DNA from 2 places in the Oxobacter pfennigii genome. Region 2 is predicted to be linked to the other one. Evidence: a T-box and tRNA genes for the amino acid it is inferred to sense, from the RefSeq annotation. Region 2 holds a T-box; the other holds one or more tRNA genes.
What was found. A T-box is a leader RNA that pairs with one kind of tRNA and senses whether it is charged. The one in region 2 lies ahead of aspS (aspartate--tRNA ligase), so its partner is inferred to be a tRNA-Asp.
Positions count from the first base shown of each region.

Region 1: it encodes a tRNA-Asp, which carries the amino acid that the T-box ahead of aspS (aspartate--tRNA ligase) is inferred to sense. The anticodon was not compared.

Region 1 is NZ_LKET01000051.1:144,116-161,369, forward strand. Features, by position in the region: gene mgtE (magnesium transporter) at 1-1,046, opposite strand, end outside; gene OXPF_RS17870 (site-2 protease family protein) at 1,239-1,898, opposite strand; gene rlmH (23S rRNA (pseudouridine(1915)-N(3))-methyltransferase RlmH) at 2,340-2,819, opposite strand; gene OXPF_RS17880 (GerMN domain-containing protein) at 2,845-3,396, opposite strand; gene OXPF_RS17885 (MBL fold metallo-hydrolase) at 3,429-4,217, opposite strand; gene OXPF_RS17890 (fumarate hydratase) at 4,401-5,243, shown strand; gene OXPF_RS17895 (Fe-S-containing hydro-lyase) at 5,255-5,803, shown strand; gene OXPF_RS17900 (UDP-N-acetylglucosamine 1-carboxyvinyltransferase) at 5,825-7,099, opposite strand; gene OXPF_RS17905 (selenium metabolism-associated LysR family transcriptional regulator) at 7,361-8,263, shown strand; gene OXPF_RS17910 (S8 family peptidase) at 8,339-9,553, shown strand; gene OXPF_RS17915 (M23 family metallopeptidase) at 9,577-10,791, opposite strand; gene OXPF_RS17920 (DnaD domain protein) at 11,043-12,137, shown strand; gene OXPF_RS17925 (ATP-binding protein) at 12,130-13,137, shown strand; tRNA gene OXPF_RS17930 (tRNA-Thr) at 13,173-13,248, opposite strand; tRNA gene OXPF_RS17935 (tRNA-Asp) at 13,255-13,331, opposite strand; tRNA gene OXPF_RS17940 (tRNA-Val) at 13,337-13,412, opposite strand; tRNA gene OXPF_RS17945 (tRNA-Glu) at 13,418-13,492, opposite strand; gene OXPF_RS17950 (adenylosuccinate synthase) at 13,674-14,945, opposite strand; gene OXPF_RS17955 (NAD(P)/FAD-dependent oxidoreductase) at 14,972-16,360, opposite strand; gene pgsA (CDP-diacylglycerol--glycerol-3-phosphate 3-phosphatidyltransferase) at 16,844-17,254, shown strand, end outside.
Region 2 is NZ_LKET01000031.1:138-6,952, forward strand. Features, by position in the region: gene OXPF_RS09900 (MFS transporter) at 225-1,610, opposite strand; T-box leader at 1,978-2,210, shown strand; gene aspS (aspartate--tRNA ligase) at 2,276-4,021, shown strand; gene gatC (Asp-tRNA(Asn)/Glu-tRNA(Gln) amidotransferase subunit GatC) at 4,041-4,334, shown strand; gene gatA (Asp-tRNA(Asn)/Glu-tRNA(Gln) amidotransferase subunit GatA) at 4,331-5,788, shown strand; gene gatB (Asp-tRNA(Asn)/Glu-tRNA(Gln) amidotransferase subunit GatB) at 5,785-6,815, shown strand, end outside.

The sequences.
Region 1 (17,254 bases), on a different contig from region 2:
CGTACTGAATTTTCATAGGTCAACTCTCCCAGTGCAATTCCCCTTACAATCAATGTGAGAGTCTGGGTTCCCGTGTTGCCCCCCATTCCTGCCACAATGGGCATGAATGCAGCTAAAGTAACTACTTTATTTATGGTTCCTTCAAATAAACTGACTGTGTATGCCGCCAAAAGGGCAGTACAAAGATTGACAAAAAGCCAGGGCAGCCTCTTTTTTACCGATTCAGAAACAGAACCGGTAACTATCTCGCCTTCCTGAAGACCTGCCAGGCGGTAAATATCCTCGGTATTCTCATCCCTCAATACCTCCATGATATCGTCTACAGTGATTATTCCAAGCATCACATCATTTTCATCCACGACAGGCATAGTCATAAAACCATACTTTTCAAAGAGATGGCCTGCCTCCTCCTGGTCCATTGTGACAGGCACTCTTATGATATTCTCATGCATAATCTCGGAAACTTTTACGTCAAACCTGTTTATTACTATATCCCTTAAGGACACAACACCTTTTAAATGCTCCTCCTCATCAACTACATATATATAATAAGCCGTCTCAGCATCGGGGGCTTCTTTTTGTAGATAGCTCAAAGTCTCGCCTATTGTCATGGCCTCCTTTACGGATATAAACTCCGTAGCCATTATACCGCCGGCGGAATCCGATTCATAGCTTAAAAGTTCCTTAACCTCCAATGCTTCTTCATCATCTATCTTATCCAATATATCCAGAGCCTCGTCGGGAGTCACCGAACCAAGCAGGTCTACCAATTCGTCAGAGGACATTTCATTTATAACCAGTTCCTTATTTTCCTCAGGAAGAAGGTTTAAAAGCTCAACCTTTTCCTCATCCTCCGCCTGGTCTACCAGGTTTACCAGCATTTCTTCAGGAAGCTTCTTTAAAATTTCGGATTTATCACCACCATATTGCCTTATGACATCCAGCAAATCTTCAGGATGGACGTCTTCTAATAATAAAGCGATTTCTTCCCTTGAGGATTTAAGTAAAATTTCAATTAGTTCATCTTCAGCAATTTCAAATGGCATATTATACCTCCTCAGCTAAAGAGGCATAATCTAACATCAGCTATGAATGATTCCTGCCTCTTCATTATTATTTATTTTTTTAAATTTATTATGACTAGGGCCTGAATCCATTCACATACCACCTCGCAAATATAAAAAAAGCCCTTTAGCTCAAAACTAAGGGCTAAATATGACTATTTAGATTATAATACTTTAGGTCAGCTTAAGCAATGACATTATTGCTCCATATATTGCCGATGCTCCATTGCCTATTATCAAGTCAGAAAAGGGCGAAAGTATAAATATCATGAGTATAATATATCCGTACTTTTCTGCCGTGTAAACAAACCTGAAAACATGATAGGGGAGCAGATTGGATAAAATATGAAACCCGTCTAAAGGCGGTATGGGTATCAGATTAAAGATAAACAGTATACAGTTTATCCATACTATCCTGTACAAAATTATATATAATATGCTTGTATTCAAGGAGTTTAAAGCATCTTCTATGACCATCATGTTAAATAACCAAATCATTGCAGCAAAGACAACTGCTACAAAAAGATTGGCGAAGGGGCCGGCTGCCGAAACTATGATATCCTTTTTTCTTATATCTCCCTGATAGTGGGAGGGACTTGTTTGAACCGGCTTTGCCCACCCGAATCCGGCAAACAAAAACATTAAAAGCCCCCATAAATCTATATGAGCAAAGGGGTTCAATGTAAGCCTTCCTTGCCTTTCGGGAGTAGGGTCCCCGAATTTATTAGCCCAGTATGCATGGGCGAACTCATGAAAGGTCAAGCCTATGAGTATAGCCGGCAGGGTCAGTATCCCGCTTAGCAGTCTATCCATTAAATAAGCATTATCAAACATTGTAAACCTCCTGATGATCACCTCCGGCTTATTACCGGAATTATTGTTTATCCATTTTTATATTTAACTTTTTCAGTTCCGGCTCCCTTTTCATATAATTCTTTATCAGCTACTCCGCTTATTAAATCTATATAGGCAGTGACAGAATTCAGCATGCTTCAATTTAAAATTATATTTCCAATATTATTGATTTCAAAAATAAATTCTTATTTTAGCTTTGCTTTATCAAAGCCTTGTAATACATTATGAATTCTATACTGTATGTACAGACTAAAGTTGTGCTGTAGTCAATAAAAGTTTATAAGGCGATATCAGAAAAAAATTCCCTAAACACCAGTCTGAGGGAACTTAAAATTGTTAAATAAAATTAATTTTATTTGTGTTCATAAACATATGCTGACCATATATATTCATTGATATAACTGACATACGAAACCTTAGTTATTTATGATAGGTTTCCCCGGAAATAATTTTAAAGCCTCTGTATATCTGCTCTAACAAAATAAGTCTCATTAATTGATGAGGAAAGGTCATTTTGGAAAAGGACAGCTTCATGTCGCATTTACTTATTATGCCCTCCGACAGCCCAAGAGAGCCTCCGATAATAAATGCTATGCTGCTTGTGCCCTTAATTCTCAGATCTTCAATTGTTTTTGCAAATTCCTCCGACGACAGCATCTTTCCTTCTATGTAAAGAGCAATTTTATATGTATTGTCCTTTAAATATTTGTCTATTGCGTCTCCCTCTTTACTTTTTACCAGCAAAGCTTCCCTCTGGCTTAAATTATCGGGAGCTTTTTCATCATTTATCTCTATTATATCAAGCCTGCAAAACCTTGACAGCCTTTTTGAATACTCGTTTATGCCGTCTTTTAAATATTTTTCCTTTAATTTTCCTACAGTAATTATAGTGATGTTCAAAGTAATACCTTCTTAAAACTAAAAATCATTTAAAGTTGCTGGGTGACAAAGGCCCAGATATATCCACACTGCCCGATAAGGTATCCTTCTTTTCATTGTCAAACATCAGCTGAACCTTTTTAATCTCCGACAGCTGGCACATAGTTTTGACAATGCCCTCCACAATGCTTTTCTCCTGCTCTTCTGTAACATCAATCTTATTTAATATATCTCCGCTGAAGTTTATATACCCTACGCCGTCTCTTATGCTGAAGCTTAAAACCTTTGTATCCTCCGGCAAAAGAGGCTTGAGGGAGCTCTTTATAGCCGGTCCCTTTATGAATTCATTTAAGAGAACGGCTCCTAATAGCTCGTCTCTTTTAACCGATCTGGTCTCTGCCTTTGTGGATTTTAAATCCGGGCTGCCAAAATAAAGCTCAAACTCCACCACATCGACGTTGCTTTCACTGGGAAGATATGCATTTTTAATCTGCATTTCCTTCTTTTCGGTATTTTTTTTAAACATAGAACAACTGCTTAATAAAAAAACCATTGCAATGCATAATGTAATGACAATTACATTGCTGAATTTTCTCATTAAGATCACCTCTTTTAAATTAATATATTAATCTATATTTCAAAGAACGTGCCTACAGTATCTCTATGTGCTATATCTATTTTCAAATCACGGTCTGCGTTTACTTTATTGTCCTCCAATACCGAAAGCACAGTCTTTAATGCAAGCTCGGGATAATTATTCTGCTGGCTTAAATGGCCTAAGATTATGGTCATGAATTTATTTCCCATAAGCTTTAATATGGACTCTCCCGCATCATCATTTGATAAATGCCCTATATCACTTAATATTCGTCTCTTTAATATATAAGGGTAGGGTCCGAATTTCAACATCTCCGTATCATGGTTGGATTCCAGCAACAAAAGGTCGGAATTCTTTATGTTGTTAAATACGTTTGTACTCATATGTCCTATATCCGTTGCTATGCTTACCTTTTTTCCATCTTTAAAAAAGCTGTATCCAACGGGATCCACGGCATCATGAGGTGTTTTATAGGATTTAACGTTTATATCCCCTATTTCAAATTCCCCTTCCGAATCTATAACCCTCATGTTCTCTTCCTTTACTTTACCGATAATACCGCCCATTTCCTTCCATGTATTAGTATTAGCATAAATTGGTATATTAAACATTCTTGACAATACGCCTGCTCCCTTAGTATGGTCCACATGCTCGTGGGTTATAAGCAAGGCTTGTATATCTTTTGGAGATACCCCTATCTCCCCTAAAGATTTGACTATTTTCTTTCCGCTAAGGCCTGCATCTATTAAAATGTGGGTCCTATCGGAACCTATGTACAGACAGTTTCCGCTGCTGCCGCTGAATAGTGAACAAAACCACATTATGTCCCCTCCTGTACCTTTTATTATATAATTAAGAAAGCTATTTTACAAATTAAATCCTGATTTTTAGTCCTAATATATTAATAAAACTTCCATTTTAAGCTGCTAGTCACTATAATAATTACATAAACTATGAAAGAAGAGCCTTTATTTTTAAAAATATAACCTAAACAGGAGGTTATCATGAAGGAAATACATATAGATACCATAACAAGTGAAGTTGAAAAGCTATGCATAGATGCCTGCTGCAATATAGGTGATGACGTATATAATTCTTTGAAAAAAGCCATGGATATGGAAGAATCCCCTTCAGGATTGGGAATTTTGCACCAGCTCATTGAAAATATAGAAATTTCAAGAAGAGATGTCACTCCCATTTGCCAGGATACCGGCATGGCAGTATTTTTTTTGGAATTGGGACAGGATATACACATTACCAGCGGCTATCTTTATGATGCGATAAATGAAGGCGTAAGAAGGGGCTATACCAAGGGTTATTTGAGAAAATCCGTAGTCTTATCCGGCATAGACAGAATAAATACCATGGACAACACCCCCGCTATCATACATACTTCTATTGTCCCCGGGGATAAGCTTAAAATTACCTTTGCCCCGAAGGGCTTTGGAAGCGAAAATATGAGTGCAATTAAAATGTTAAAGCCCTCGGACGGAATCAAAGGTATTAAAGATTTTGTCTTTGAAACTGTAAATAATGCAGGCTCCAATCCATGTCCGCCCATAATTCTTGGTATAGGATTGGGAGGTACTTTTGAAAAATGTGCGTTGCTCTCAAAGCAAGCCCTTTTGAGGAATTTGGATGAAGAAAATCCCGATCCCAATCTAGCTTTATTGGAAAAGGAAATATTGAATGAGGTAAACAATTTAGGAATAGGGCCTCAGGGCCTTGGCGGCAGAGTTACCTGCCTTGGTGTAAGTATATTGTCCTACCCCACTCATATTGCCGGAATGCCGGTGGCAGTCAATATACAATGCCATGCCTCAAGGCACAAAGAAATAATATTATAGGAGGAATTAAAATGGCACAGCATATATTAAGCTCCCCTTTTGATTATGATTTGTCCTCCGTTAATATTGGAGACAGCGTACTCTTAAAAGGTTACATATATACCGGAAGGGATGCCGCCCACAAAAGGCTTTATGAACTTGCTTCAGAGAACAAACCCCTTCCTGTGGAATTAAAAAATCAGGCCATATATTACGTTGGACCCTGTCCTGCAAAGCCGGGGCACATAATCGGCCCCTGCGGCCCCACTACCAGCGGAAGGGTGGACAAATATACCCCTCTTCTTCTTGATATGGGACTAAAGGTTATGATAGGGAAGGGCTTTCGCTCAAAGGAAGTTGTAGATGCAATGATCAAAAACAGCTCCATTTATCTCGCCGCCGTTGGGGGCGCAGGATCACTCATAGCAAAATGCGTTAAGGAATCCTCCGTTGTGGCCTTTGAGGATTTAGGCACAGAAGCCATATACAGGCTTTATGTTGAGAACCTCCCCACAATTGTAGCCATTGATACAAAGGGCAATAATTTATATGTAGAAGGCATAAAGAAATACAAAAGGTAGTGCAGCCGCACTACCTTAATTTTAATCTTCTTCCCCTTCGGATTTTATTCTTTTTATGTTAGCCCCCAGGGAATTTAATTTTTCTTCTATATATTCATATCCTCTGTCTATATGCTTTATGTCGCTTATTTCGGTATTCCCTTCAGCTATAAGGCCGGCTATCATGAGAGCGGCTCCCGCTCTTAAATCGCTGGCTTTTACCGATGCTCCCGATAATCTGTCTATACCGTCTATAATGGCTGCCCTACCCTCTACCTTTATATTGGCACCCATGCGTTTTAATTCGTCAACATGCTTGAATCTGGCTTCATATATACTCTCGGTTACAATACTTCTTCCTTCAGCAACTGAAAGTACGGCAGTCATGGGCTGCTGCAAATCCGTAGGAAATCCGGGATAAGGCAGGGTTTTTAAATTTATTCCCCTTGACTTTTTCACGCCTCTGACTCTTATATTATCCAAGTCCTCTAAAACTTCCACGCCCATTTCCATGAGCTTAGCCGTGATGGACTCTAAGTGCTTGGGAATTACATTTTCTATGGTTACGTCGCCGCCTGTTGCCGCTGCGGCTATCATGAAAGTGCCTGCTTCTATCTGATCAGGTATAACGCTGTATGTACATCCTTTTAATTCCCTGACACCTTTAATTTTGATTACATCAGTTCCTGCACCTCTTATATTTGCCCCCATACTGTTTAGAAAATTGGCTACATCTACTATATGAGGCTCTTTGGCAGCGTTTTCTATCTCCGTTGTTCCTTCTGCCCTGCAGGCTGCAAGCATTATGTTAATGGTGGCTCCCACGCTTACCACATCCAGATATATAGAAGTGCCTACAAGCCTGTCGGCATATACCTTGATAATGCCATGCTCAGTTTTAACCTTTGCCCCTAATGCCTGAAAGCCTTTTATATGCTGATCAATAGGCCGTACACCTATATTGCAGCCTCCGGGGTAAATAACTTCTGCATGTCCAAACTTCCCCAGCATGGCTCCAAGAAGATAGTATGATGCCCTCATTTTTTTGACGTTTTCAGATATTGCTTTATATGTAGTAATACCTTTGCTATCTATTGACAACGTCTGGTTGTCGCTCTCATCCACCTTGCCGCCTAATTCCTTGATTATTTCGGCAAGAACTTTTACATCATTTATATTAGGTAAATTGTCTATTGTGCAAATGCTGTCATCAGCCATTATGGCAGCCGGAAGCAGTGCTACCGCAGCGTTCTTTGCACCACCAATTACAATTCTTCCCTGTAATTGATTTCCGCCTTCTATCAGAAATTTCTCCAATTCTTTCACCCGTCCTCACAAAATATGAACAAAAACTGAACTTCCCCTAATATCCCGTTAACTATTATATCACTCTTTATCAATGTTTTTAATAGCCTTATTACAATAATAATATAGCATATTTTAACATCTGTATAAAAAATATTATTATTGAATTCTATAATATATATTATAGGAAAAATTAATATTATCTATGTTATAATGAATCAAGGATTCATTTCCCATGAAAATTGCCCTGCAACAAAAGTAAGGAGTGATATCTTGGATTTTAAACAAATTGAGGCATTTATAAACGTGGCAAAATATAGAAGTTTTTCCAAGGCTGCTGAGGCCGTATTTCTTTCACAGCCAACAATAAGCACTCATATTAATTCCTTAGAGAACGAGCTTGATGTTGTGCTTTTTGACAGATACGGCAAAGATGTTCAGCTGACTCCCGCAGGCATACTCTTTTATGACTACGCGATAAATATGTATAATACCAGAAACCAGGCTTTTCAATCCATCGCCGAGTTTTATAAAAAAATAGAAGGCGAGTTGTTTCTTGCCTCCAGCACCACCCCCACCCGCTCCGTGCTGCCCGAAATCATGGGAGGCTTCACAAAAAAATTTCCCCAGGTCAATTACAGAATTTCCGAAATGAGCTCTAATGATGTCATATCAAGCCTTTTACGCTCTGAGGCTGAACTTGGTATAGTGGGTAAAGTCATAGATAATGACCGCCTTATATATTACGAGCTTACAGATGACAATCTTGTACTTATAACACCTGCAACTGAAAAATATGCCAAGATAAAGGATGACAGCGTAGAATTGAAGAGCATACTGACAGAAAAATTCATTTTAAGAGAAAAAAATTCCGCCACCCGGCAGATATTCGAATCTGCCCTTGAAAATAACGGGTTAAGCATTGCAAAATTAAATGTATTATCAACAGTAAACGGCATAGATACCGCCCTGCAGCTTGTCAAATATGGCTTAGGAGTCACAGTATTATCTAAAGATGCGGCAAAGGAATATGTTGATTACGGCATGGTAAAGAGTTTCTTTATTAAGGAGCTCCCCTTATTAAGAAAGATTTATCTTGTAAAATGCGAGAAGCGGACTTTATCTCCTCAAGCTAAAGCTTTTGAGGCCTTTACCCTGTCCTTATACAACTCTTGAGCAAAAAAAGGGTAACCTTTTTAAATTAAAATCATATAATGATAGTACCACCCAAAGTTCAGGAGTGTATAATACATGCTTTTCTTCAGTCATAAGAAGCTGGACCCCATAGTAAAATTAAAATTAAAGGAAAAGACAGAGAGGACTCTGCCTGTGATAGTCATATTCAAATCTTCCCTTACTAAAGGATTTATCACCAGCCTCATAAAAAATAAAGGCAAAATTAAACACGAACTGGGTTTTATGAATGCCATAGCAGCCCAGCTCACCTTGGATACCATAGATAGGCTCTCCGAACTTCCCGAGGTATTCTCAATAAGCTATGACAGAAAAGCCCGTGTGACTTTGGATAAGACTATTAATTATGTAGGTATAACCAACTCCAATCCTTACAATTTAACTGGCAGAAATGTAACTGCCGCCATCATAGATACAGGAGTATATCCTCATGCAGACCTCCTCCGGCCTGTAAAGGCCGTCACTTATTTTAAAGATATGGTAAATTCTATCAATGAATGGTATGATGACAACGGCCATGGCACCTTTATGTGCGGATTGATTTCAGGCAGCGGAAGCATGTCCGACGGGAAATATAAAGGTATAGCACCGGGCTGCCGCCTGATCATGATAAAAGCCTTCAACAGCGTGGGAGAAGGCTCCTTTTCGGATATTTTATCATCTATGGGATGGGTTGTAGAAAACAGGGAAAGGTACAATATAAAGCTTTTATGCCTGCCATTCGGCGCAGATGTGATCGTACCCCATACTGAGGATCCGTTGTGCTTAGGAGCCAAAGCCGCCTCGGATACAGGGATAATTGTCATAACTTCAGCCGGAAACAAAGGCCCGGCAAACGACAGCATAACTACTCCGGGGATCGAGCCTTCCTCTGTAACTGTAGGCTGCTGTAATTGCAGGGATTCAAATATCAGAAACTGGTCCATTTCGGACTTTTCCGGAAGGGGCAGCAAAAAAGAAAGAGATACCAAGCCTGATATCACAGCACCTGGATTTGGAATAACATCCCTAGCATCAAACAGTAATTTTATACCCGCAGGGGACAGGAGAATTTCTCCTCCCTCTCCTGAAATTCCCTATGGCTCTGTAACTGGAACCTCAGCTTCTGCTGCAGTTGCCACAGGATGCATAGCTCTCTATCTTGAGAAGTCTCCTAATCTGACCTCTAAGGATCTAAAGGGAATATTAAAGCTTTCCTGCCAGACCATAAACGATATGAAGAATGCCCAGGGCTATGGAGTTATAAATATGAAAAAGCTTTTAAATGAGTGAAAGGTGCCAATTGGCACCTTTATTTAGTCTAAGTAATTCATCGGATTTTTAGCAGTTCCGTTTTGTCTTATTTCAAAGTGTACATGGGGCCCTGTTGTAAAACCGGTCATTCCCACAGCAGCAATTTTCTGACCCTTAGTCACGGTGTCTCCCTTGCTCACGTATAATTTGCTGCAATGACCATAATATGTAGTATATCCATTGCCATGATCTATAGTTACAAGCAGCCCGTAATCATAATAACGCTGAGCCAATGTTACCGTACCTCCGTCAGAGGCATAAATACCACTTCCAATTGGCGCTGCTATATCTATTCCCTTATGGTAACCTCCGCTTCTTGAACCAAAACCGGAAGTTAACGTACCATTCAATGGCCATAAAAATTGCCCCGAGCCCACAAGGGCTTTTGTCCCTCTGGACATGACGCGAATTGCAGGCTCTTTAATAACGGCAGTGCTTAATACGTTGCTTACAACTTCCTTGCCGTTTAATTTTGTTATCTCTTTAACCACTTGCTTGATGCCGTTTTTGCCGGCCTCCTTTACCTCTGTTTGTCCACGATAAAGGGTGCTATCATCTATGTATTTTGTAGTATAGGGTATTTTTTCATCGTATTGTGCTTTAACTGTGGTTTCAATATCTATATAAGGCTCGCTGACAGCGAGATTTATAGTCTGTCCTATCTGCAGCTTTTCTAAGTCAATCCCCGGGTTCAATGCCGCAATTTCATCCATGCTTATATTGTTGTTTCTGGATATCCTCCACATGGAGTCCCCTGATTTTACTTCATATTTTATTGTAAGGCCTTTTCCGGCAATTAAAAAATCAATCATTGCCTGTGTATCCATCACCTTGGACTTATCACCTTCAACCTGCTTTAGGCCTATCTCATCCTTTATGGATATATTTAAAACCTCTACACCCGTACTTTCTTCCTGTTCTTTGTTGTAAGCTTTTATTCCTTCTACTACGGCGTTATAAGATTCTTCGCTATCTACATAACCAACCTCTTCTCCATTTATAGTAACTGCATAAAAGGTTGCTATTTCCTCAATTTCCTGTAATGTATTAAGATTGACAATAACGTCATTGGAGCTTAGATATGTTACAGGCTTGTCTACATTATTATGGCTGTAAAGATATACGCATGAAGTTATCAACACTACTCCTAGAGTACATGCAACAGCTCTTTTAACATCCAGAATTTTTTCTTTATGCTCTGTGCTGTTATCAATCATTTGCATCCCTCCTTTTTTCATCACATGGTTACATTAATAATATACCTTATAGCTTGTTAAAAATCAAACCTTTTTACTTTTAACTCCCAGTTCGACTTTAAATTATGTTATTTTTACTCATATATTTGCATAAAAGTGACGGGGAGCGATTTTATAACATTCACCTTTTATTGTTACCACTTTGTTAATTTGCTATAATTATATGAAGAAAGTTTTTTCTTTAATGATGTAGTTCTTAAAAAAAATTGCAATTGGATATATATATAAGGCAATTTCACATTGCTGCAATCATTGCTTTTTGCATTGTAAAAATCAGAGAGGGAACGTGGTACTTAAAAATGGCAAACTACATATTTACTGCACAGATGAGACAATCAGGGGTAACTCCTATACCCAATATTTTTATCGATGAATATATGGCAAATGCCGACGGCAACTTCGTAAAGGTGTATCTTTGCGGATTTATTGAAGCAATAAACGGAAATAAGGTATCCGGCGACTTCATATCCCAAAAGCTTGAGCTTTTGGAAAGCGATATAATTAAGGCCTGGGAATACTGGGAATCAAAGGGCCTGGTTAATATCAAAAAATCCTCCGGGGAATTACAGATTGAGTTTTTAAATATTTATGACGTATTCTATAGCAATAAATCATCCGTAAGTATGGCAGCAACTTATTCACCCGAGGACATACGTTCAAGAATGGACAATGCAAAAATAAAGGATATGTTTCAAAATATTGAAAAGTCCTTAGGGCGCACCATGTCTGCCAAGGAAATTTCCATGTATTTGAGCTGGCTGGATGATTATTCATTTTCTCCCGAGGTGATAACGCTCTTAATTGAATACTGCAAATCCAAAAAGAAAGTGGATTCCAGGTATTTTGAGAAAGTGGCCATAGCCTGGCACGATGCCAATATAGCATCTGTTGAAGACGCCCAAAAATACATAACTCAGCACGAAGAAAAATATAATAAGTACCGCCTGATTTTAGACTTTTTAGGCCTCAAGGAGCACGATTTGATGAAGCCCCAGGAAGAATTCTTAGATAAATGGTTCAGCAACTGGAACTTCAGCCTAGAGCTGGTTTTGGAGGCCTGCAAAATTTGCTCATTGAGAATAAATGAGCCTAATTTCAGCTATATAGACGGTATACTTTCCAACTGGTCAAAGCAGGGAATAAAGACCTTAAGAGAGGTTGAGACTGCGGATTCCAAGAAGAAGTCCAAAAACATGAAGTTCAAAGCTCCTGTAAATACCTTTAACAGCTACGATCAGCGCTCATATGATATAAAGGAATTGGAAAAGAAACTCTTGGGCATAGAAGAGGTGACGCCTGATGAATAATAAATACATAACCGAAATATTCAATGATTACGATAAAAAAAGGGCTTATGCTGAGGAAGCTGCAAAGCTTAGAAAGCAGGATATTTATAAAAAAATCCCCCGCATCCAGGCAATAGACAACGAGCTCTCCATGGTGGGAATAGAAATTGCCCGGAGCATTTTTAAAAAGGATGCGCCAATTGATGTGCTTTTAGAAAATTTAAAGCAAAAAACCATAGATTTAAAGATGGAAAAAGGGGAGCTACTGTCGCAGAACAATCTTTCCATGAATTATGATTCACCGATTTTTGAATGTAATGAATGCCAGGATACTGGCTATAAAGGTTCGGAGAAGTGCCGCTGCTTGAAGCAGAGGATAATAAATGTATTGTATGATCAGTCAAATTTAAAGAGCCTTCTTCCCAAAGAGAATTTTGAAACCTTTGTATTTGATTACTACTCCCAGAACAGATTTGAGGATGAGCCCCTTACTCCAAGAAAGAACATGGAGCGAATATTTGCGGCCTGTATAAACTTCGTTCAGGACTTTGACAAAAACGATGAAAATCTCTTTTTTTATGGTAAATCAGGCCTTGGCAAAACTTTTCTTTCAAGCTGCATAGCAAAGGATTTGATCGATAAAGGGAAGCTTGTTGTGTACCAGACGGCTTCAAACCTTATGGAGATATTAAAGACAGGCATGTTTGACTCTAGCAATGAGCTTGCAAAGGATAAGGTAGACAATATATATGAATGCGATTTACTTATAATAGATGATTTAGGTACCGAATACATAACGGAATTTACACAAATGGAGCTTTACAATATAATAAACAAAAGGCTTTTATCAGGCAAAAAGACCTTGATATCCACGAATTTTTCCCTGGATAACATATATAATACATATGCAGAGCGCATAACCTCAAGAATTTTCGGCCATTTCTCGGTATATAAGTTTTACGGAGAGGATATAAGATTCAAGACTGCGGAACTTAAGAGAAGGAAGGCAAAAATAAAATAAACAGCTCACATGAGCTGTTTATTTTATTTACAATTTGGAGCTGGCTAAAGGAATTGAACCTTCAACCTGCTGATTACAAGTCAGCTGCTCTGCCAATTGAGCTAAGCCAGCAATAATTGGCGACCCAGAAGGGGCTCGAACCCTCGACCTCCGGCGTGACAGGCCGGCACTCTAACCAACTGAGCTACTAGGCCGCATATGGTGGGAACAATAGGGCTCGAACCTATGACCCTCTGCTTGTAAGGCAGATGCTCTCCCAGCTGAGCTATGCTCCCATATGTGGTGACCCCTAGGGGACTCGAACCCCTGTTACCGCCGTGAAAGGGCGGTGTCTTAACCGCTTGACCAAGGGGCCATGACTTATTTATTGCTTCCTTCGTCAAGGCACTTTTATATAATACAAGAAATTATCATTGCTGTCAACACATTAAATTAACTTTTTCTTATGGCACTTTTTGGTATATAAAAACCCTTAACCCAGTGAAAATCTACGGTTATAATATATTATTAAAGGCGGCACATCGGCCGCCTTATATCTATACAGTTATTGTATGGTCTCTTCCCGGTCCTACGGAAACTATCGATATCTTAGTCTCTGCAAATTCTTCTATTCTCTTTAAATACTTCTTTGCATTTTCCGGAAGGTCATCATAGCTTCTGGCATTCTCAATGGATTCATCCCAACCGTCGAATTCTTCATATACCGGTTTGCATTTAGCAAGTATCTCTAGGCTTGCAGGAAAGTAATCAATTACCTTGCCGTCGAGCTCATATCCTACGCACACCTTAATCTTTTTAAGTCCTGCAAGGGTATCTATTTTAGTTACGGCAATGTCTGTGATGCTGGAAAGCCTGGTTGCATATTTCAATATGACTAAATCCAGCCAGCCGCATCTCCTTGCTCTTCCTGTAGTAGTGCCGTATTCCTTGCCCTTTTCCCTTATTCCGTCGCCTATTTCATCGAATAATTCTGTTGGAAAGGGACCCTTTCCTACCCTTGTGGTGTATGCCTTGCACACGCCTACCACTTTGTCAATGGCCTTAGGTCCTACCCCTGCGCCTACACACACTCCCCCGGATATTGGGTGGGAGGATGTAACGTAAGGATAAGTTCCGTAATCTATATCAAGCAGAGTGCCCTGGGCGCCTTCGAACAATACCTTGCTGCCCTTTTTAATCTCATTGTGAAGGACATCGGTGGTATCCTTTACATAAGGCCTCATTCTGTCAGCAAAAATCAGGTATTCATCTATTATCTGCTGCTTGTTTAATGCCTTTTCATTGTATATTTTGGTTATAATAGCGTTTTTAAAATCTATATTATCCCCTGCCAGCTTGACGAAGGTATCTTTATTTAAAAAGTCGCAGACCCTAATTCCGGTTCTTTCGAATTTATCCGTATAGCAAGGACCGATACCTTTTTTAGTGGTACCTATGTCTGAATCTCCCCTGCCTTCTTCAGCAAGGCCGTCCAATACCTTGTGATAAGGCATTATAATATGAGCCCTGTCGCTTATGCAGAGATTATCCACCTTGACTCCCAAATTCTCCAGATATTCGATTTCTTCAAAAAGAGCCTGGGGGTCTATTATAACTCCGTCTCCTATGATGTTTAAAGTTTCAGGGTACAATACTCCCGATGGTATAAGGTGAAGCTTATACTGCCTTCCCCCCGTTTCCACCGTATGGCCGGCGTTATTACCGCCCTGGTATCTTACAACCACCTGTGCATGCTCTGCAAGATAATCCGTTATTTTTCCCTTTCCTTCATCGCCCCATTGAGCACCTATAACTACTGTTCCTGACATTTGCGCCACTCCTTTGCTTTTTCATCTTAACCCAAAATTTTATTTTTTAACTTGTCGGCCAATATCCTGCCTACATAAACACCGCTTGCCGAAGCTTGAGACAGCGAGTGGGTCACTCCCGAACTGTCTCCCAATATATATAAGCCTTTGATGTCGGTTTCTAAGTTGTTATCCACTTCCACCCTGGAGTTATAAAATTTAACTTCCACTCCATATAATAATGTATCTTCATTTGCCGTACCCGGAGCTATCTTATCCAATGCATAAATCATTTCAATTATATTATCCAGCTGCCTTTTTGGTATAACCAGGCTCAAATCTCCCGGCGTAGCACTTAAAGTAGGCTTTGTAAAGCTCTTTTCCATCCTTCTATCATTGGTTCTGCGGCCCTTGACCAAATCTCCGAACCTCTGCACCAGCACTCCGCCGCCCAGCATATTGCTTAATTTTGCTATGGATTCACCATATTCATTGCTGTTCTTGAAAGGCTCCGTGAAGCTGTTGGATACCAAAAGCGCAAAATTGGTGTTTTGTGTATGCAGACTTTCATCGGAATAGCTGTGGCCGTTAACTGTTACAATACCGTTGGTATTTTCCGAGACCACCACGCCATGGGGATTCATGCAAAAAGTTCTTACCAGATCGTTATATTTTTCTGTCCTATAAACTATTTTGCTTTCATAAACATCCTGGGTTATGTGCTCAAAAACCTCTGCCGGAAGCTCAACCCGGACTCCTATGTCCACCCTGTTTCTCTCTGTCTTTATTCCTAATTTATCGCAAATTTTTGATATCCACTTTGAACCTGAACGGCCGGTGGCCAAAATTAAATTCTCGCCATAATATTCGCCATTTTTAGTCTTAACTATAAACTCATTATCTATTTTCTCTATATCTGAAACTTCGCAGTTAAATACAAAGTTTACCTTGTCTTTAAGATAGTTATACATATTGGTAAGGATTATCACATTCCTGTCGGTACCAAAATGCCTTACCTTGGCGTCAAGTAAGTGCAGGTCGTATTTTAAAGCCTTGGTTTTTAAATCGGTGCTGGCCGTCGAATACAGCTTTGCACCGGCACCGCCCATGCTGCAAAGAACTTCATCCACATAATCCATAAGGTCTAAGGCTTCCTTGCCTCCTACATATTTGTGCAAATCTCCGCCAAAATGGTTTGTTATGTTGTATTTGCCGTCAGATAAACTGCCGGCTCCTCCAAAACCGTTTACAATGCTGCACACGCTGCAGTGTATGCAGGATTTTACCTTCACATTATCTATGGGGCACCTTCTCATATCAAGTACATGGCCTTTTTCTATGACGGTAATCTTTGCCTCAGGATTTATCTTAACCAATTCATAGGCGGAAAAAACGCCGCTTGCTCCTGCTCCTACTATTATAATTTCAGATTTCATATCCATACCTCCAGACCTTTCGAAGCATTACGTTTTGCATGATTCATAAATCATACATTCTGTATTATTTCCAAAGTTTTAAGAAACTCCCTCCATATATTAAAGCTGCTTCTAAAACCATAAAAAGAGCACACTGGCCCTTATATATATTAGCAGAACTGTATTGCATAGTCAACTCGAAATACGAATATTATTATATATTGTCATAATAATATTCGCTTATTTCTGAACATAAACCCGGTTATTTTGATAATTATTTCACTGAATTGTCAAGTTTTTTACCTTATATGCCTGTATTTACTATGTCTTCTTTTTAATTAACTGGGTAAAATATTAACATCACAAATAAGAATTATAGCATTAATACACTGTAAAGATTAATTTTCCTAATCTTAAACTATGCCTGTTTTAACATTAAGTTGTATTTTGATATACCTTTTGCTAAAATTTTTTTAAGAAGTTATATAACGGGGTGAATATACCATGAATATTCCTAATTTACTTACAACATTGCGTTTCATACTGGTTCCCGTTTTTTTATTTGTCTTTTTTTCTGATTTACCCAATGCAGCTTTTATTTCTTCCATGATTTTTATATTTGCCGGCTTTACGGATATACTGGACGGATACATAGCCCGGAAATTCAATATGGTGACAAAATGGGGCACCTTACTTGATCCCCTTGCGGATAAGCTGATGGCTTTGACTGTGCTCATAAGCCTTACTATCAAGGATATTATCCCTTTTTGGGTTCCTTTTATAATAGGTATAAAAGAGGGACTTATGGTTATAGGCGGCCTTATATTATTGAAAAAAGGTACTTATGTTTCGGCAGCCTCCCACGGCAAAATGGCTACAGTGTTTTTTTACATTTCTGTGCTTACACTGGAATTT
Region 2 (6,815 bases):
ATTACCTGTATTGACTTTCTTTTTCATATTTATGGTTTTTGCCGGTGATAGTACTGCAATCATGCCTGCACCCCCTTTTTAATATTTTACCATATTAAAAAGAGGCAGTGATGATTTAAATCTTCACTGCCTCTTTACTAAGTAACAGGGTTGCCGGGGCCCGCCGGCAATCTATGATTGCTATTGCGGATGGGGTTCTTATTATTGCTTATATACAAATACTATTAATTTTGATGGCCTGCGGCCTGAGCCAACTTTTCCGCATTTGCCGCAGCGTATTTGGCTGCGTCCTCATCGGTTATGGTATAGCCAAACTGCATCAAAAGTGCTGCTGCAATATAGAACAGTGCGGGTGTTCCGCCGAAGATCCACATGAAGCTGTTTACAAACTCAGGTGTAACTGTCATTCCCGTCTGATATCCGATAAATGCAAGACCATAGCTGGATACGGCACCGCCCAATGCGAAGCCTATCTTGATAGGCATCGAAAAGAGTCCTGTTGCCATGGCGCGGTAATCCTTACCTGTCTTGTAGTAACCGTATTCGCCTGCATCCAAAACGTAGTTGGGACCAAATCCTGAGTATATATACATGGCTATGGAGTTGATACAGGAGAATATAATATATACAACAAGTGAAGTCCTTGCAAACAATGTTATACACAAGCTTCCGACAGTACTGATTAAAAGACCGACGATCATGGCTTTTTTCTTACCTAGCTTAGTACCTATCTTAGGTCCTATTATGCTGGAAACTAGGCCGAATGCCGTTGTTATGGTCATGGCAAGGGACATTAAAAGGAAATTTCCTAAAACGTACATATAATAATATGCCGCTATACCCATCATGGACATGGCACCGATAAATTGCAGAGAGCTTGCGGAAATGTATACGAGAAGCTGCTTATTTGTTGAAACGGATTCTACTAAATCCTTTATTTTTACGGAAGGCATAGCTGATACCGCATCCTTTGGCTGTTGCATGTCATATGGTGCTGCCGTCTTGCACAACGCCATATTTCCGACAATGAACAATGTTCCAAATAGGGCGGCAACTATCGTATATGCGTTTGAGCCGCCTACATAAGGAGTCAGAAACTGTATGAAAGGAAGAGTGGCGGCAGAGGATATGATCATTGCCGCAGCCATAGCCTGGGCGCCTCTTATGGCAAGCCTGGATCTGTCTTCCATATCGCTTCCTGCCATGACAGAGAGAATGCCGTATTGGGATGTTGCAATAAAGTTCATGGAGTTATGCAGCATGCAGTAGCCTATAATGGTAATTATCATTTTAGGCACCGTTGAAAATGCAGAAGTATCTATAAACTGTATTACACAGCCTGCGTAAACCACAAAACGAAGCAAAATAAGCCAGGAGCGGTATTTGCCCCATTTCATGTTTGCTTTTTGGATAATTCCGCCTGAAATTAAGCCGACTATAAAGTCAATGGTACGAGCCACCAGTAACGTCGTTCCCATGAGAGCTGCGCTATAAAGCAGATTTTCTGTCATAAAAATCGTAAGATAAGAAGTCGGTACAGCTATACCTACACTGGTAGCAAATCCATAAAAACCATAGGCATTGATTTGAGAATTACTCAACTTTGCCATTTCTTTACCTCCTATTTTTTTATAACTCAGCTTTTGATATAGTCATGACTAGAATTTAATTTTGAAAGGATTTATTTTATACCATAAAAGAAATTGGCCAATTCATATTATGATATAGGACCTGAATCGCAGGATGTTGACTCAGGTTATTAAAACGGCGCACACGTTTTATTAGATGCGAAGCTTGTTTTGAGGAACTCAGATTAGTATTATTATATTGATGAAATAATTTAGTTATAACTAATATTTACTTTTATTGTATGTTTTTTACAATTATGTGTCAAGAATGTATCATATTAATATATCACATAAATTTGGGGTAAAATAAATAAATTGACAAATCAATTTCAACTGTATTATAATATTTTGCAAAGCGATGACGAAGAGAAGTAGCGTAAATTATCGTTTCCAGTGAGCAGGAGACAGTGAGAACCCTGCAAAGTGAATTTATGCGAATAACACTTAAAAGCCGCAATCTGAAAGTCATACGATGAGTAGGTGCGCCGTAAGCCGGACGTTAAACCGGCAACACTAGAGCGACTGCAATTTTTGCAGTAAATCAGGTGGTACCACGGACTTTTACAGCTGTTCGCCCTGAATTTTTATATTTCAGGCCGGGCAGCTTTTTAATTTGTATATACAATGCTGAAAGGGAGAGAATTAAAATGTCAGATATGTATCGCTCAAAGACCATGGATAAAATCAGTGAAAATGATATAGGTTCGAAAATGAAAATTGCCGGCTGGGTGGAAAACATCCGCGACCACGGCGGCGTATCCTTTATAGACCTTCGTGATATGTACGGAGTTATGCAAGTGGTATTGAGAGATACCGAGCTTCTAAAGGGAATTAAAAAGGAAGAATGCCTATCAATAGAAGGCGTTATTGAACGCCGTGACGAAGAAACCTACAATCCTAAAATTCCTTCCGGCACTATAGAATTGGAAGCAAAAGCAATCACTGTCCTTGGAAAGGTATATAAAGACCTTCCCTTTGAAGTCGCAAGCTCAAAGGAAATCCGGGAGGATGTGCGCTTAAAATACCGTTATCTGGACCTAAGAAACAAAAAAGTCAAAGATAATTTGCTTTTTCGTTCCCAGGTTATAAGCTTTTTAAGGCAAAAGATGGAGGGCATGGGCTTTATGGAAATACAGACTCCCATTTTGTCCGCTTCATCTCCTGAAGGCGCCCGTGACTACATTGTACCTTCAAGAAAATACAAGGGCAAATTTTATGCTCTGCCTCAGGCACCCCAGCAGTACAAACAGCTTTTAATGGTGTCGGGCATAGATAAATACTTTCAGATTGCCCCTTGTTTTCGCGATGAGGATGCCAGGGCTGACCGTTCACCGGGAGAATTTTATCAGCTGGACTTTGAAATGAGTTTTGCCACCCAGGAAGATGTATTCCGCGCCGGTGAAGAGGTTTTAACAGAAACCTTCAAAAAATTCGCACCGGAGGGTTTTGAAGTGACGGATGCACCCTATCCTGTTATCGGCTACAGGCAGGCAATGCTGGAATTCGGAACAGATAAGCCGGATCTTAGAAATCCACTTAGGATTATAGACGTAACCGACCTTTTCCAGAAATGCACCTTCAAGCCCTTCCATAATAAGACCGTAAGAGCCATAAAGGTTCATGCCGACATGTCAAAGGGCTTCCACGAAAAAATGCTGGAATTTGCTAAGGAGATAGGTATGGGCGGTTTGGGTTATCTTGAAATAAAAGAAGATATGTCCTATAAGGGACCAATTGATAAATTTATTCCCGAGGATTTAAAGGGCGAGCTTGCCGACCGTGCCAGATTGGTGTCCGGCGATGTAATATTCTTCATTGCCGATAAGGAGGATTTGGCCAACAAATACGCAGGCCAGATAAGAAATGAACTGGGACAGCGCCTTGATATATGTGAGAAAAATGCCTACCGTTTTTGCTATGTAAATGATTTCCCCATGTATGAAACGGATGAGGAAACAGGAAAAATAGGCTTTACTCACAACCCCTTCTCCATGCCCCAGGGCGGCCTGGAAGCATTAAATTCAAAAGACCCCTTGGATATACTGGCATACCAGTATGACATAGTATGCAACGGCATTGAATTATCCTCGGGAGCTGTGAGAAACCATGACCTTGATATTATGGTAAAAGCCTTTGAAATAGCAGGCTACGATGAAGAAACATTAAGAAATAAATTCGGAGCATTATATAACGCCTTCCAGTTTGGCGCTCCGCCCCACGCAGGTATGGCCCCCGGCGTCGACAGAATGATAATGCTTTTAAGGAATGAAGAAAACATACGCGAGGTTATAGCATTCCCTATGAGCGGCACCGCCCAGGACTTGCTTTGCGGTGCACCGGCGGAAGTCACTGAAAAACAGCTGCGTGAAGTTCATATAAGAATAAGGAATTAAGGATGAGGAGGTTAGAAAAATGACTGTAACCAAAACGGAAATAGAAAAGCTGTCTAAACTTGCAAGGCTGTATTTTTCCGAAGAGGAACTTGAAAAATTTGCAGGTGAATTTGACGAAATCATAGCATTTGCAGATACCATAAACCAGTCGGTGGAAGGCGGCACATCGGAAATACGAAGCGTAGGCACCGAGCTTGTTAACTTCGAAAACCTCCGTGAAGATATAGTTATGCCTTCACTTCCCAATGAAAAAATAGTATCCAATGTTGAAGATAAAGACGGTTTCTTCAGCTTAAAGAGGAGTAAAAAATGAGAGAGATAATATCTGAACTTTCAAAAAAACTTCACAGCGGCGAGGTATCTTCTGTTGAACTAACAAGCGAATATATAAAGGCAGTCGAGGAAGCCAATCCTAAATATAACGCTATCGTTCATACTACCTTTGAAGCAGCATTAGAGCATGCCGAAGCAGCGGATGAAATGCTGAAGGAAGGCAATGCCGACACCCTTTGCGGAATTCCAATGGTTATGAAGGATAATATATGCACCGACGGACTTTTAACTACCTGCTGTTCCAACGTATTGAAGGGCTTTAAGCCATATTACGATGCAACGGTATGGGAAAAACTAAAAGAAAAAGGCGCCGTGCTTTTAGGTAAGGCAAATATGGACGAATTTGCCATGGGCAGTACCTCGGAATCCAGCTGTTACGGCGCTCCCTTTAATCCCAGAAACACCGGCCATGTAACCGGCGGATCTTCCGGCGGCGCTGCAGCGGCTGTGACAGCTAATATGGCAGCCTATGCCTTAGGCTCCGACACCGGCGGCTCTGTGCGGCAGCCTGCAGCCTACTGCGGTATTGTAGGATTAAAACCAACCTACGGTTCCGTTTCCCGCTACGGCCTTATAGCTTACGGAAGCTCCCTTGACCAGATTGGCCCCTTAACCTACAGCGTAAAGGATGCAGCCATTGTGTTTGACGCCATAAAGGGGTTTGACAGGCGTGATCAAACAAGCAAAGCATTTGATTACGGCAATATACTTGATTATTTAGATAGAGATATAAAGGGCGTGAAAATAGGCATAGCCGAAGAATTCTTTGACGGCATCGACCCTGATATGAAAACACAAATTTTTGACGCTGTTAAACTCTTTGAAAAAAACGGAGCCGAAATAGTAGATATCAAGCTTCCGGCGCTAAAATCCGCCCTTCCTGTTTACTATATCATTGCCTGTGCCGAAGCCTCCTCAAACCTTGGCCGTTATGACGGAATCCGCTACGGCCACAGAACCGGCAGCTACGACAGCATTGATGATATGATTTACAAGACCAGGAGCGAAGGCTTCGGCGCTGAAGTTAAGCGCCGCATAATGCTGGGCACCTATGTATTATCCAGCGGTTATTATGACGCTTATTATAAGAAGGCCTGCGTCATCAGGGAAGAAATAAGACGTGAATTTGATGAAACTTATGAAAAATGCGATATACTTATAGCGCCCATTGCGCCCACAACGGCTCCGGTTCTTAATTTTAAAGGGTTAAGCTCCGTTGAAATGTACTTATCCGACATCTGCACAGTACCAATTAACATTGCAGGCATACCCTCCATTTCCGTTCCCTGCGGAATTGATAAAAAGGGCTTGCCCATTGGAATGCAGATTATGGGTAAAAGATTTGACGATGCAAAGGTACTGAACATGGCATATTTCTATGAACAAAACTCAAAAGACTGGGCAGGCAATTTTGAAGGAGGTGTCAGAATATGAGCTACGAAGTAGTATGCGGAATTGAAACTCATATTGAGCTTAACACCGATACAAAGATATTCTGCAATTGCACCACTGCCTTTGGCGGCGACCCTAACACTCACTGCTGCCCCGTTTGCACAGGCCAGCCGGGTTCACTTCCCGTTTTAAACAAAAAAGTTGTGGAGTATGCAGTCAGAGCAGGCCTGGCGGTAAACTGCAAAGTCAATACCATATCCCACATGGACAGAAAGAATTACGTTTATCCTGATTTGCCCAAGGCATATCAGATTTCACAATATGACGAGCCTCTTTGCGAAAATGGCTACATAATATTGGACAGCGGCAAGAGAATCGGCATCACCCGTATCCACATTGAAGAAGATGCCGGAAAGCTTATTCATGAAGACGGCTACACCTACATTGACTACAACCGCGGCGGCGTCCCTTTAATTGAAATAGTATCCGAACCGGATATATCCTCCCCGGAGGAAGCAAAGGAATACGCCGAAAAGCTGCAGCTTATAATGCGCTATGTAGGTATTTCCGACTGCAAGATGCAGGAAGGCTCCATGCGCTGCGACGTTAACGTATCCCTGCGCAAATTCGGCTCAAATGAATTCGGTACCAGGACGGAAACTAAAAATATCAACTCTTTAAACTTCATTCAAAAGGCAATGTATGCTGAAATCGAGAGGCAGACAGACATACTGGATGCCGGCGGAACAATCACCCAGGACACTATGAGATACGATGATGTAACTGATACTATCTCTCCTATGCGTGAAAAGGAAAACTCCGATGATTACCGTTATTTCCCCGACCCGGACATCATTCGCTTTGAAGTACCGCAAGCTAAGATAGATGAGATAAAGGCTTCACTCCCTGAGCTTCCCTTTGATAAGCTTAAAAGATATATAGATGGGCTGGAACTTCCGGAAATGACGGCAAAGCATATGTACAGATACAGAAAAGTGTGTGAATTCTTCGAGGAAGCGCTTAAATTAGGTGCCGGTGTTAAAAACGCCTCCAACCTCATAACAGGCAC